DNA from 3 places in the Enterovibrio sp. FF113 genome. Region 2 is predicted to be linked to each of the others. Evidence: predicted binding sites of a transcription regulator. Region 2 holds the regulator's gene; each other region holds the start of a gene.
The links. Region 2 encodes MetJ, which represses methionine synthesis genes. Its sites were predicted from a motif close to TTAGACNTNTANANGTCTAA; they were not measured.
Positions count from the first base shown of each region.

Region 1: the regulator MetJ is predicted to act here: its motif matches at 2,319-2,338, upstream of metN (methionine ABC transporter ATP-binding protein MetN).
Region 3: the regulator MetJ is predicted to act here: its motif matches at 2,694-2,713, upstream of metH (methionine synthase).

Region 1 covers NZ_JBGONO010000007.1:184,475-189,292, reverse strand. The annotation lists gene ACED36_RS07780 (MetQ/NlpA family lipoprotein) at 1-425, opposite strand, end outside; gene ACED36_RS07775 (methionine ABC transporter permease) at 476-1,168, opposite strand; gene metN (methionine ABC transporter ATP-binding protein MetN) at 1,158-2,192, opposite strand; gene ACED36_RS07765 (TRAP transporter substrate-binding protein) at 3,160-4,269, shown strand; gene ACED36_RS07760 (TRAP transporter small permease subunit) at 4,344-4,818, shown strand, end outside.
Region 2 covers NZ_JBGONO010000004.1:153,377-158,194, forward strand. The annotation lists gene rpmE (50S ribosomal protein L31) at 1-95, shown strand, start outside; gene ACED36_RS04700 (malic enzyme-like NAD(P)-binding protein) at 550-1,800, shown strand; gene metJ (met regulon transcriptional regulator MetJ) at 1,965-2,282, opposite strand; gene ACED36_RS04710 (O-succinylhomoserine (thiol)-lyase) at 2,491-3,654, shown strand; gene ACED36_RS04715 (bifunctional aspartate kinase/homoserine dehydrogenase II) at 3,654-4,818, shown strand, end outside.
Region 3 covers NZ_JBGONO010000012.1:171,405-176,222, reverse strand. The annotation lists rRNA gene rrf (5S ribosomal RNA) at 1-89, shown strand, start outside; gene metA (homoserine O-succinyltransferase) at 242-1,189, shown strand; gene ACED36_RS11835 (sodium:proton antiporter) at 1,229-2,569, opposite strand; gene metH (methionine synthase) at 2,761-4,818, shown strand, end outside.

The DNA.
Region 1 (4,818 bases), on a different contig from region 2:
TTTGTTGGGTCGTTAGGTACCGCGATCTGTGCGCCATCTTGGATTTGCTCAACAGACGTCACTGTGTTTGAGTAACCCGCAATTGGGTAAACCAAGGTGTTACCTGCAATAGTGAATTTGTAACCACGGTCGCTGATCTGCTGGTCCAAGTATGGCTTGTGCTGGAAAGCATTGGCATCAATGGCGCCTTCTTCCAGTGCTGCATTCGGCGAAACGTAATCCGTAAACGTCACCAGCTCCACGTCTAAGTCATATTTTTCTTTTGCCACTTTTGCTGCGATTTCGGCAACTTGCTCTTCTGCACCCGCCATCACACCGATTTTCACTTTGGTCAGATCGACCGCTTTTTCTTCACCACAGCCAGTGAGTACTAGTGCTGACGCTAAACCTAAAGCGGTGGCGATTTTTTTAAGATTGAAAGTCATTTGCGCATCTCCTATGAGCTTAAATTTCCATTATTTTTGATTTTCTATATTTATCTGTGGTCGACCCGTTTTACGAAGTAATCACCGGCCGATTGAATCATTTGCACCAGTATGACGAGCATGACAATGGTGATCATCATGACGGTGCCATCAAAGCGTTGGTATCCGTAGCGAATGCCGACATCGCCCAGGCCACCGCCGCCAACGGCTCCCGCCATCGCGGAATAGCTCACCAGCGTGACCAAGGTGATCGTTACGCTGTTCACGATGCCAGGCAGGGCTTCTGGTAACAAAACCTTACGGATGATTTGCAGCGGTGTGGCACCCATTGCTTGCGCCGCCTCAACAAGACCTGAAGGCACTTCAATCAGTGCACCTTCCACAAGACGGGCAATGAAAGGAATAGCGCCAACAATCAAAGGCACGATGGCTGCGGCTGTACCTATCGAGCTACCCACCACAAGGCGAGTAAACGGAATGATGGCAACCAGTAATATGATGAAGGGAATAGAGCGACCAATGTTCACTATGGCCCCTAAGCTGCGATTAAGTAGCTTGTTTTCCAGCAACCCACGTGGTTTGGACAGATGAAGCAAGACACCTAAAGGAATACCAAACACAAAGCCGATGAAACCAGAGACAAACACCATGGTGAGGGTTTGGCCGAGTGCATCAATCAATAAGCCTACAAGTCGTTCGTTTTCCGCGAACCAGCCAGAAATAGCAGCAATATTAAGCGACATAACCAAGCACCTCGATGTTGACGTTGTGTTCTTTTAAGTATTCCAATGCGCGTGTGACATCTGGTGCATCACCGAAAAACTCTGCCAGCATGAGGCCGAATTTCACGCCGCCTGCGTAATCCATGTCTGCACTTAGGATGCTCACATCGATATTGAATTTGCGCGAAACTTGGCTCACTAATGGGGCATCCACGCTGGTGCCAGTAAATTCAAGACGCACCAAGGGCGGCAGTGAGCCTGTGTGTTCAACTTGCAGACGCGCTGCGTAATCTTGAGGAATCGACAGGTTTAGGGTGGCGCGAATAAAGTCGCGGGCAAGCTCGGTTTTTGGATGGGCGAAAATATCGCCGACCGTGCCTTTTTCTACCAATTTTCCGTCACCAATAATTGCCACTTCATGACAGATGCGCTTTACCACATCCATTTCATGGGTGATCAGCAAGATAGTTAAACCTAACTTTTGATTAATCGTTTGCAGCAGATTCAAAATTGAATGGGTGGTGGCAGGGTCCAAGGCGCTGGTGGCCTCGTCGCATAGTAGGACTTTTGGGTCACTGGCGAGTGCGCGCGCAATCGCCACGCGTTGCTTTTGACCGCCACTCAGATTCGCAGGATAAGTATCGTGCTTGTCTTCAAGGCCGACCAGTTCGAGTAGCTCGGTCACTTTCTTTTGGACATGTGCCTGTTCTTTGCCAGCTAATTCGAGTGGCAACGCCACGTTATCAAATACAGTGCGGGAAGAGAGCAAATTAAAGTGCTGGAAGATCATGCCGATCTTTTGGCGTTCTCGCGTCAGTTCTGACGCTGAAAGGCGGGTGAGTTCAACACCATCGACGCTCACACTTCCGCTTGTTGGGCGTTCCAACAAGTTAACAATACGAATCAAGGTGCTTTTACCTGCGCCAGATGCGCCGATAACCCCAAAAATTCTGCCCTGTGGAATGTGAAGGTCAATATCACGCAAAGCATGAATTGTTTTCACGCCCTGCTTGAATTCTTTATTAACCTGACTAATTTCGATCATAATCCATCCTGGACAAAATTGTGTTAAATAATCGTTAAAATGTAGTGATAATCGTTGCTTTTATTCCTCACTCTGGAATTTGATGCTATTTATAGTCGAACGACAAGTCAATAGGTATTTTTACGGCTAGACGTCTATACGTTTATTTAAGGGAAGCACAAAGACTGTGTTTTAAGAAATCTCAGCAAGGCAGGATGCTTACGGGGAAGGGCTCTATAGCAATACCCAAACCTGAACGGTTTGTAATTAAATTTCTGTTGTTCGTGAAACAACTGATTGGTTTTTGCACTAATGCACGTTTCTAATGTCGATTTACACTACGGTCTTTCGTTAATTCTATTCGCTTAATAAATACGATCCTACTCGACTCTTCCGCATGCAACATGCTTCAAAACCGTTGATATGTTCTCGCTCGCCTTGCATTGAGGGCATTATCGCCATCGGAAAAATCGGGTTGTGGAACGTCATTGTTTGCAGCATCGTTTTCAGGATATTGCGTTTCCAATGGCTTGGGTCTTCAAGGTGACTTTGGGGGTCATTGATGCGTTGATTTGCCGATATATGGTGACATTTAAAGATGCGTTAAGTTAACGCGAAAACGTTTTTTGTTTCGACAAAAAACACGATGACATGCCTTCCTGTGGGAAGGCATTTTCGTCTCTACCAAAAAAATGTAAACACAACGCGCAGGGATAAGGTTGACGCGGCGTAGCACGTCATTGGTCGCTCACAGAGCGCGTTATCTATCATATGTTTATATTTCTAGTGATCATTGTTTGACCAACTTCAAACAACCTTGCCCTTTTACTACTTGCTGGTTGCGATAATAGGTAAAGTTATCGCAACAAACCATTAACTCATCGGTGTGATTGATGAGTATCGTGTTAGTAAGGCAGTGCCTACTTTTAGATGTAAACCTTCAGTACTGCTAAACCTTTCGCCTTTCCCAAGCAAGGAGATAACTCTCATGTATAAACGTCGTTCGTTTCTTGCCGCAACAGCAGTCGCACTGAGTGTGCTGCTATCTGGTTGTGGTGAAGAAAAGCAGGAAGCAAGTGCGCAGGCTCAGCCAGCAGCACAAGAAAAAATTAGTTGGAAAATGGTAACGACTTGGCCGAAAAACTTCCCAGGGCTAGGTACAGGTGCAAATAACCTTGCTGAGCTAATCACCGAGATGAGTGATGGGCGTTTGGACGTGAAAGTATACGGTGCAGGGGAACTTGTTGGCGCACTGGATGTGTTTGATGCGGTATCTCGCGGCACAGCAGAACTGGGTCACGGTGCAGGTTACTACTGGAAAGGCAAAGCGCCTGCAGGTCAGTTCTTTGCAGCGGTTCCTTTTGGTCTGACAGCACAAGAAATGAACGGTTGGATCTACAACGGTGGTGGTCTTGAGCTTTGGGCTGAAGCCTATGAACCTTTCGGTATCATCCCTATGCCTGCGGGTAACACCGGTGTGCAAATGGGGGGGTGGTTTAACAAGGAAATTAATACCATTGGCGATCTAGAAGGTCTAAAAATGCGTATTCCAGGCCTTGGCGGTGAAGTATTGAAACGTGCGGGTGGTACACCAGTATTGCTGCCCGGTGGTGAGATATTCCCGTCACTGCAATCTGGCGCGATTGATGCGACTGAGTGGGTTGGCCCATACAATGATCTGGCCTTTGGTCTGCACAAAGCCGCAAAATACTACTACTACCCAGGTTGGCATGAGCCAGGTACAACGCTAGAAGCGCTGATCAACAAAGAAGCGTTTAATAAGCTACCTAAAGATCTTCAATCTATCGTTCTCGCGGCGACGCGCGTAGCGAATGCTGACATGTTGGCTGAGTTCACTGCCCGTAACAACGCTGCATTGGAAAGCCTGATTGGTGAGCACAAAGTCGAGCTTCGTCCTTACCCAGCGGAAGTGCTGAGTGAACTGCAAGTGTTGGCGGATCAAGTGGTTGCCGAGCAAGCTGAAGTGGATGAAGTGAGTAAGAAAGTGTACAACTCTTACAAATCATTCCGTGACCAAGCGATTGATTGGCATGCTATTTCTGAGCAAGCTATGTTGAATGCCCGTAATCCGCAATAACCTTTAAGAGGCTGTCTATGGCAGCCTCTTTTTCTTTTCCATTAAGCCCAAAAGGCTGAAGTTAGAGTAGTAGTATGGATACCGCCTCTCCTCGTCTTATTGCCCTTATTAAGGGCATTAATCGTTTTAGTGACTGGACAGGACGTTTTGTTTCTTGGTTCGTGTTAGCCATTGTGCTGATTACCTTTGTGGTCGTCGTTATGCGCTATTTGTTTAACTCGGGATCTGTTTTTCTGCAAGAATCCGTCCTTTATTTTCACAACTACGTCATCATGCTTGGCGCTGCTTACGCGCTGTTAAAAGGCGCCCATGTTCGCGTTGATATTTTTTATCGCCCCGCGTCTGAACAGAAAAAAGCCTGGGTCGACCTGCTTGGCTTTTTGTTCTTATTACTTCCGACATGCGCGTTCATTTTCTATATCGCATGGGATTACGTAGCGGCCTCATGGCACGTCATGGAAGGCTCGCAAGAAGCGGGTGGCGTTGATGCCAAATACCTTTTTAAAACCAGTATTTTATTGATGCCTGCTTTGATGATTTTACAAGGTA
Region 2 (4,818 bases):
GCCACCCATTCTACACTGGTAAGCAACGTGTAGTTGACACCGGTGGCCGCGTTGACCGCTTTAACAAGCGTTTCGGTGCATTGGGTAGCAAGTAATATTGCAGACTCAAAAAAAAGGGTGCGAAAGCACCCTTTTTTTATTGCCGTTACAGCTTGTAAGACCTTTTCCACGGTTCAATACAGGTAGACTATGACAGTTTATCTAAGCGAACCGATAGCCTCGCTACCCTCGCTGCGTTAACATTTAAATAATTCCTATTATATCTGATGTCATTGACCTCGTAGCGTCATAGACACTGCGCACACTTATCTATTGTAAAATTCACTACACTCAAGATAAGGGAACGTGCAATGTGCTTTATTGCTATATCAATTACTTGGGATAGACGGATCGCGTTTTGGCGTGAGAAATACTTGGCACTAAGGTGACAAGGTCATCTCGACATATAAAACGTATTCCGCACCTTGTTGTTCACCTTTACCTATGCTTGTGGGCTCGGTTGGCAACAAGATTAATCAGCCAATAACTAATAAAGTCAGGAAAACAGAAATGTCTGAAGACAAACGCCAACAGGCGCTGGATTATCATGCCTATCCAGTCCCTGGCAAAATCTCGGTAGAACTTACCAAACCAGCAGATACGGTTGAAGATCTTGCGTTGGCATACAGCCCTGGTGTGGCAGAGCCTGTTCGTGAAATCGCACAAGACGCTGATAATGTTTATAAATATACAGCGAAAGGCAACATGGTTGCGGTTATTTCAAACGGTACCGCTATTCTTGGTTTGGGCAACTTAGGCCCTCTAGCGTCTAAACCTGTGATGGAAGGCAAAGCGCTTCTGTTCAAACGTTTTGCAGGTCTTGATTCGATTGATATCGAAGTGAAGCACCGCACGATTGAAGAGTTCGTTGATACCGTTGCGAATATCGCGGATACCTTTGGTGGTATCAACCTAGAAGACATTAAAGCGCCAGATTGCTTCGAGATAGAAAAGCAACTGATTGAGCGTTGTAACGTCCCAGTATTCCATGATGATCAACACGGTACGGCCATCGTGACATCGGCGGGTATGCTGAATGCGTTGGAGCTTCAGGGTAAAGAGATCGGTGAAGCAGTTATTGTGTGCTTGGGGGCAGGTGCTGCTGCCGTTGCATGCATGGAGCTTCTGATTAAATGTGGGGCACAGCGTGAGAAAATCTACATGCTGGACCGCAAAGGCGTGATCCACACTCGCCGTGATGACATTAACGAATACAAACAATTGTTCGCCAACAACACAGATAAGCGCACGCTTGAAGATGTGATTGAAGGCGCGGATATTTTCCTTGGTGTATCAGGCCCTGATCTGTTACCGCCAGACGCGCTGAAACTGATGGCAGACAAGCCAATCGTGTTTGCGTGTTCAAACCCTGATCCAGAAATCAAACCTGAGCTTGCGCATGCAGTGCGTGACGATTTGATCATGGGAACGGGTCGTTCGGATTACCCGAACCAAGTGAATAACGTGCTGTGTTTCCCGTTCATTTTCCGCGGTGCGCTCGATGTGCGTGCAAGTCGAATTAATGACGAGATGAAACTGGCTGCCGTGGATGCAATCCGCACGCTGGCGAAAGAACCTGTGCCTGCGGCAGTATTGAAAGCGGCGGGTGTAGACAAGCTGAGCTTTAGCAAGGACTACATCATCCCTAAACCGATGGACCCGCGTTTGCTGCCTCGCGTAGCCAAAGCCGTTGCGGTCGCGGCACTAGAGTCAGGCGTCGCGCGCATCGAGATGCCTGAAAACTACATGTTAGATAAGTAACTGAAGTCGGCTAAATATCGGACAGGAAAATAAGGCGAGGTGAGGATAACGACATGGTAAGCGATCCTGCCGCGAGGTGAGAAAACGCTCTGTGCTTTTTCCTCAAAAAAAGCCATTAAAAAACCAGCCAAGCGGCTGGTTTTTTTGTCATTACGATGACGAAATTAATATTCTTCTTCGTTAAACTCGATACCAAGCTCTTTCATTATGCGCTTCACTTCTGCCGGAACGCTATCCGCTTTATCCTTGCGAATATCGTCATCTGTTGGCAGTGGTTGGCCGGTGTAAGCATGCAAAAAGGCTTCACACAACAGTTCGCTGTTGGTGGCGTGGCGTAAATTATTGACCTGGCGACGTGTACGTTCATCCGTCAGGATTTTAAGCACTTTCAGCGGGATAGAGACGGTGATCTTCTTTACTTGCTCTTTCTTTTTACCGTGCTCGGCGTAAGGGTTAATATATTCGCCATTCCACTCTGCCATCGTGCACCTTCTAAGCAGTTTCATTGATAAATCGCTGTCAACACCGGAAGCATTATGTCCAGGTTGAATGAATTTCGAATTTTAGCGATATTAACCGCTATATGTAAAGACATATAGACGTCTAGAGGTATTGACGTCTTACTATTGAGTGGTTAAGGTTAACCCTATCTGCTTGTATTATGATCGCATTTTGACAGGGAAAGACACCATGAGCGACAAGAAGTCAGCCACGATTGCCGTACGCACTGGCATCACCACAGATTCTCAGCATAATGCTGTGGTTCCTCCTATTTACCTATCCACCAACTATGAATTCCCTGAGTTTGGTACAGTCCCAACCTACGATTATGCCCGTGGTGGTAACCCAACCCGCAACCTGTTGGAAACGGCACTGGCCGAGCTTGAAAACGGCGCAGGCGCGGTGGTGACCAACTGCGGTATGTCCGCCATTAATTTGCTGCTGTCTCTGCTTGGCCCTGATGATTTGATTGTCGCACCTCATGATTGCTACGGCGGCACGTACCGTTTGTTCGATTCGCGCGCCAAAAAAGGGGCGTTTAAGATTGAGTTTGTTGACCAATCTAATGTTGAAGCGTTGGAAGCAGCATTGGCTAAACAGCCAAAGCTCGTCTGGATAGAAACGCCATCAAACCCGCTACTGCGTGTGGTTGATATCGCCGACATTTCCCAAAAAGCCCACGCGGTAGGTGCTTGGGTCGGAGTGGATAACACTTTCTTGTCTCCGGTATTGCAGCAGCCATTGAACCTTGGCGCTGATTTCGTGGTGCATTCCACGACCAAGTTTATCAACGGTCACTCAGACACCGTCGGTGGTGTGGTGGTTGCGAAAGAATCTGCACTCGCTGACGAGCTCAAGTGGTGGGGCAACTGCATTGGCGCAACAGGCAATGCCTTTGACAGCTACATGACATTACGCGGTCTTCGCACCTTGAGCGCGAGAATGCGTCAGCATGAAGAAAACAGTGCCGCGGTGTTGGCATTTTTGCTACAAGAGTCGCTGGTGGATGTGATTTATCATCCATCATTGCCCGATCATCCGGGACATGAGATTGCTAAGAAACAACAAAAAGGGTTCGGCGGTATGTTGAGCTTTGAGCTAAAAGGTGGCGAAAGTGAACTGAAACTGTTCCTGGGTTCATTGAAGTTATTCTCTTTGGCTGAGTCACTGGGCGGCGTAGAAAGCTTAGTCACCCACCCAGGTTCGATGACGCATCGTGCCATGTCTGATGAAGCGCAGGCAGAAGCAGGTATCGCAGCAACACTATTGCGTTTATCTATCGGTCTGGAGGATCATACGGATTTGGTCGCCGACCTAAAACAAGCATTCAATAAAGTGAGAGAGAGTCAGTAATGAGCGCGGTTGAAGTCGTATCCCCTCAGCAGTCGCCGTCCCGCCAGCTACATAAATTTGGCGGTAGCAGCCTTGCCGATCCAGACTGTTTTCGTCGCGTGGCGAGAATTCTGGCGCAATACAGTGATGCGACAGACATTATTGTCGTTTCAGCCGCAGGTAAAACCACCAACCGTCTGATTGAATGGCTGTCTTTGCTGGATAAAGATGGGCGTCTTGCTCATGAAACCCTGCAAAGCTTGCGTAAATACCAGCAAGACTTGATTGAGAACCTGATCGAAGGTGAACAGAAACAAGCGTTGGTCGATGCGTTATACACAGATTTTAGTGCGATGGCACAGGTGGCAGAAAATCCATTAGGTGTCGCTCAGCGCGCTTGGGCGCAAGGTTTTGGTGAAGCATGGTCAGCCCGTTTGTTGTCTGCATTGCTGACTCAGCTTGATATGCCTGCCGTGAAACTCGATTCTCGCAGTTTCTTACGTGCAGAGCGTGCGGCGCAGCCAGAAGTGGATCGCGCTAGCTCTTGGCCGCTGCTTAAAGAGCAGTTGGTGCAGCACACTCATCGTCGCATTGTGATCACCGGTTTTATGGCACAAAACGCAGACGGTGAAACCGTGCTGCTTGGCCGCAATGGGTCTGATTACTCCGCCACGATTATCGGCGCGTTGGCTGACGTAAGCCGCGTGACCATTTGGAGTGATGTCGCTGGTGTCTTCAGTGCAGACCCTCGCCTTGTCGGTGACGCATGTTTGCTCCCTTTACTTCGCCTTGATGAAGCGGCAGAACTGGCGCGTCTTGCCGCGCCTGTGCTGCATACCCGCACCCTTCAGCCTGTGGCACAAAGCTGTATCGATTTGAACCTGCGTTGCAGCTACGACCCTGAGTCCGGCTCTACCCGAGTCGAGCGTGTGCTTGCCTCAGGTCGAGGCGCGAAAATCATCACGTCACTTGATGACGTGTGTTTGCTTCAGCTCGACATTCCGCGATCCCATGATTTTAGCGTCGCACGACGAGACATTGAGCGACTGTTAACGCGCAATCAAATTCAGCCGCTGGCTTCTTCCGCCAGTGCTGATCAACATCGTATTCAATTGGCCTATACCGCAGAAGTCGTCAACAGTGTGTTAGAGCAGCTTCAAGACGCCGGTATTCCGGCTGACATTC
Region 3 (4,818 bases), on a different contig from region 2:
CCTGATCCCATGCCGAACTCAGAAGTGAAACGTTGCTGCGCCGATGGTAGTGTGGGGTCTCCCCATGTGAGAGTAGGTCACTGCCAGATACCTCTTCAAACCCGTAGCGGAAACGCTGCGGGTTTTTTCATTTCTAGCGCTTAACGATCTATCTCACAAATGTTCTTGAACCCTGATTGGGGATGTTATAGGGTTATTGGAATTCTAGACGTCTATACATCTTAAAAGGGAGTGCTTTAAGATGCCCATTAAAATTCCTGATCAGTTACCTGCGGCCAGTATTCTGCGTCAGGAGAAAATCTTCGTGATGTCAGCGACGCGCGCAGAAAGTCAGAATATCCGTCCACTGAAAGTACTATTGCTCAATCTAATGCCTAAAAAGATTGAGACCGAAACGCAGTTTATGCGGATGCTTTCTAACAGCCCGCTGCAAGTGGACGTAGAACTACTTCGTATAGACGACAGGCCAAGTAAAAATACACCGACTGAGCACTTAGATACGTTTTATAGACAGTTTCAATCCATCCGTGAGCGTAATTTCGATGGGCTGATTGTGACTGGTGCACCGCTCGGGCTAGTTCAGTTTGAGGATGTGATTTATTGGGAGCATCTTCAGGACATCATGACTTGGGCGAAGGAGCACGTTACTTCGACCTTGTATGTCTGTTGGGCAGCACAAGCAGGTCTTAAGCTTCTTTATGATCTACCAAAGAAAACAAGAAAAGATAAGCTCTCCGGCGTGTATTGGCACAGCATCAATAAAGCGTTAAGTCATAATCCTATATTGCGTGGATTTGATGATTCGTTTCTGGCACCTCACTCGCGCTATGCGGATTTTTCTCCAGAGTACCTTGCAGACAATACAGACCTCGATATTCTGGCTACCTCAGACACTGCAGGTGTTTATCTTGCCGCGACGAAAGATAAGCGAAACGTATTCGTGACGGGTCACCCTGAATATGATTCTCACACTCTTCATCATGAGTATGCCCGAGATGTGGGTGAGGGGATGGAGCCAGTTGTTCCAATGAATTACTACCCTAACGATGACCCATCTAAAGAGCCTTATGTTAGCTGGCGAAGTCACGGACACCTCTTGTTCTGTAATTGGCTTAACTACTGCGTATACCAACAAACACCATACGATCTCGACCAGTTCTCGGAAGCGGCATTTACTAAAGACGATTAAAAAAACGGCCTGCATTGCAGGCCTTTTTTTTGTATATCTCTATTCTTTTGCCGTTTCTCTTTGAGTCTTCGTCTCAGCCTGTTTGTAAGTGCTGGGTTGTATACCCATATCGCGTTCAGCAATTTTGGCTTTTTCGATTAACTTGGTGATGGTTGAGCCTTGAATGAGGATTGAGAAAACAACAACAGCGTAGGTCATGACAAGAATGATCTCTCGCACATCGATGTTCTTCTCGGGAACAATCATATAGCCTGCAGGTACCGCCATTGCCATTGCAATCGCTAACCCTCCGCGTAGCCCCCCCCAAGTTAGAATGCGTATTGAGTATGGGTTATAGTCGCGGTAACGGTTAAAACCCAGATAGCATATCCGAATACTGATATAGCGTGCGATGAGCACTGCCGGTATGGCAAATGCCATGATGATCCAATCTTCCTTGTGGAAAGTGAAGGTCAGCATGCTAAGGCCAATTAATAAGAACAGCACTCCATTGAGGAACTCGTCAACGAGCTCCCAGAAGTGATCGAGATGATCTTCACTTTCTTTTGAAAAACCAATGTAGCGGGTCCAGTTACCAATCATTATCCCTGCCACTACCATCGCAAGAGGACCTGAAACGCCGATTAAACTTGCAAATACATACCCAGCAGTTGGAATGCCGAGTGTCAGCAATAACTCCATAGAGTGATCATCGGTATGACATATCAGATAGTGAAATAGCAGCCCTAAGAGAAACCCATAAACAATACCGCCAATGGCTTCATGCAAGAACAACTCTACCACGCCGAACGCTGTTGGTGTTTCAGAGCCAAAAGCCACTGTGAAAAGAGTCATAAAGATGACGAGGCCAAAGCCATCATTGAACAGCGATTCACCTTCAATCTGTGTTGAAATACGTCTTGGTGCATTTAGCTTCTTAACAATCGCTAAAACAGCAATTGGATCCGTTGGAGAGATGAGTGCGCCGAACAGTAGGCAATAGATAAACGCGAAAGGAATACCAATTAACTGAAAGAACAGCCAAGTTACTCCTCCAATAAAGAACGTGGAGATGAGTGTCGCTAATAGTGCGAGTACAGTTATTTCCCACTTCTGATCTTTAAGGTTTGGCAGTTTTACACCAAGACCTCCCGCAAAGAGTAAAAATCCAAGTACACCTTTTAGTAAAAAGTCGTCGAAGTGCACTTCGTTCAAAGTCTCTGCGGCAAAGTCTTTTAATTGGAACCAGTTATTATGACCGGAAATCACAATACCTAGAGAAAGGATCAGAGCACCGGCAGTGATCGCGATAGTGGTTTGCATCTGCCCTATTTTACTGTTGATAAAGGCAATGAGCATCGCTGCTGCAGCTAAGAAACAGAGAGTGGTATAGACGGTCATGGATGACCCCGTGTCGGATAATATGAGAAATTAAAATGAGTTGTAACGAAATATAAATCGATGTGATGAAGAAAACTACAACAAATCTGAGTGTTTTCGGGGATCCGTTAGAAGTGAGCCACTCATAGACGTCTAGATTTCCATTTGAGCTGTGATACTATGCGAGTAGCGAGCAATATAAGAAGGAATTTGTGGCTGTGAGTAGTAAGGACATTCTAAAAAAACTGTTGGCTGAGCGCATTCTGATTATCGATGGTGGAATGGGTACCATGATCCAGGACTACAAACTGGATGAATCTGACTATCGTGGTGAGCGCTTTTCTGATTGGCACTCGGACCTAAAAGGAAACAATGACCTTTTGGTTTTGACGCAGCCAGAGCTTATCAAGCAGATTCATGGTGAGTACCTCGAAGCAGGTGCGGATATCCTGGAAACCAATACCTTCAATGCAACCACCATCGCCATGGCTGACTATGACATGGAAAGCTTGAGTGCTGAGATTAACCTCGAAGCTGCCAAGCTAGCGCGCCAAATGGCCGATGAATGGACCGCAAAAACGCCTCAAAAGCCGCGTTTTGTTGCTGGCGTATTAGGGCCAACAAACCGAACGTGTTCGATTTCGCCTGACGTAAATGATCCGGGCTTTCGGAATGTATCATTTGACCAATTGGTTGAAGCCTATTCAGAATCCACGCGTGCATTGATTGCAGGCGGGGCTGACATCATCTTAGTTGAGACCATATTTGATACCCTGAATGCCAAGGCATGTACTTTCGCGATCGAGACGGTGTTCGATGAAGATGGCATCATTCTGCCTGTGATGATTTCTGGCACGATCACGGATGCCTCAGGTCGCACGTTATCCGGGCAAACTACGGAAGCTTTCTATAACTCTCTACGTCATGTTAAACCGATCTCTTTTGGACTTAACTGTGCGTTGGGCCCTGATGAATTACGCCAGTATGTTGAAGAACTGTCTCGCATTTCGGAGTGTTCTGTTTCTGCCCACCCGAATGCAGGCCTCCCAAATGCATTTGGCGAATATGACCTTAGCCCTGAAGACATGGCCGAGCATATTGAAGAATGGGCGAAAAGCGGGTTTCTCAATTTAGTCGGTGGTTGCTGTGGTACGACGCCTGAGCATATTCGGCAAATGGAAGTGGCAACACGAAATGTCGTGCCGCGTTCACTTCCTGAATTGCCGAAATACTGCCGTTTGTCGGGTCTAGAACCTTTAAACATTGCGCCTGACACCTTGTTCGTCAATGTGGGTGAACGTACCAACGTGACAGGCTCTGCACGTTTTAAGCGTCTGATTAAAGAAGAGCTCTATGACGAAGCGCTTGAAGTGGCTCGCCAACAAGTTGAATCCGGCGCCCAAATTATCGACATCAACATGGATGAAGGGATGCTGGATGCAGAAGCAGCCATGGTTCGCTTCCTCAATTTGTGTGCGACAGAGCCTGATATTTCCAAAGTACCTATCATGGTCGATTCCTCGAAATGGGAAATATTGGAAGCAGGCCTGAAGTGTGTTCAAGGCAAACCCATCGTTAACTCTATTTCAATGAAAGAGGGTGTTGATAGGTTCATCGAACAAGCGAAATTAATTCGTCGCTATGGTGCCGCAGTCATTGTGATGGCATTTGATGAAGTTGGTCAGGCAGATACGCGCGAACGCAAAATCGAAATATGTACCAATGCGTATAACATCCTTGTGGATCAGGTTGGCTTTCCGCCTGAAGATATAATCTTTGACCCTAATATTTTTGCAGTCGCAACTGGCATCGAAGAGCACAATAACTACGCGGTTGATTTCATTGAAGCAGTGGGCGATATAAAACGCACCTTGCCCCATGCCATGGTATCTGGCGGCGTGTCTAATGTGTCATTTTCATTCAGGGGCAATAACGCGGTCCGTGAAGCCATTCATGCAGTGTTCTTGTATTACTGTTTTAAGAACGGCATGGACATGGGCATCGTGAATGCAGGTCAGCTTGCCATCTATGATGATCTGCCGGATGAACTTCGCGAAGCGGTTGAAGACGTTGTATTGAACCGTCGTGATGACAGTACCGAACGCTTGCTTGATATTGCGGCAAACTATCGCGATAGCGGTGCGGTAGAAGAAGACCGCACCGCGCAAGAGTGGCGCGGTTGGCCTGTTGATAAACGTTTGGCGCACGCATTGGTCAAAGGGATCACTGAGTTTATTGTTGAAGATACAGAAGAAGCACGATCCAATGCG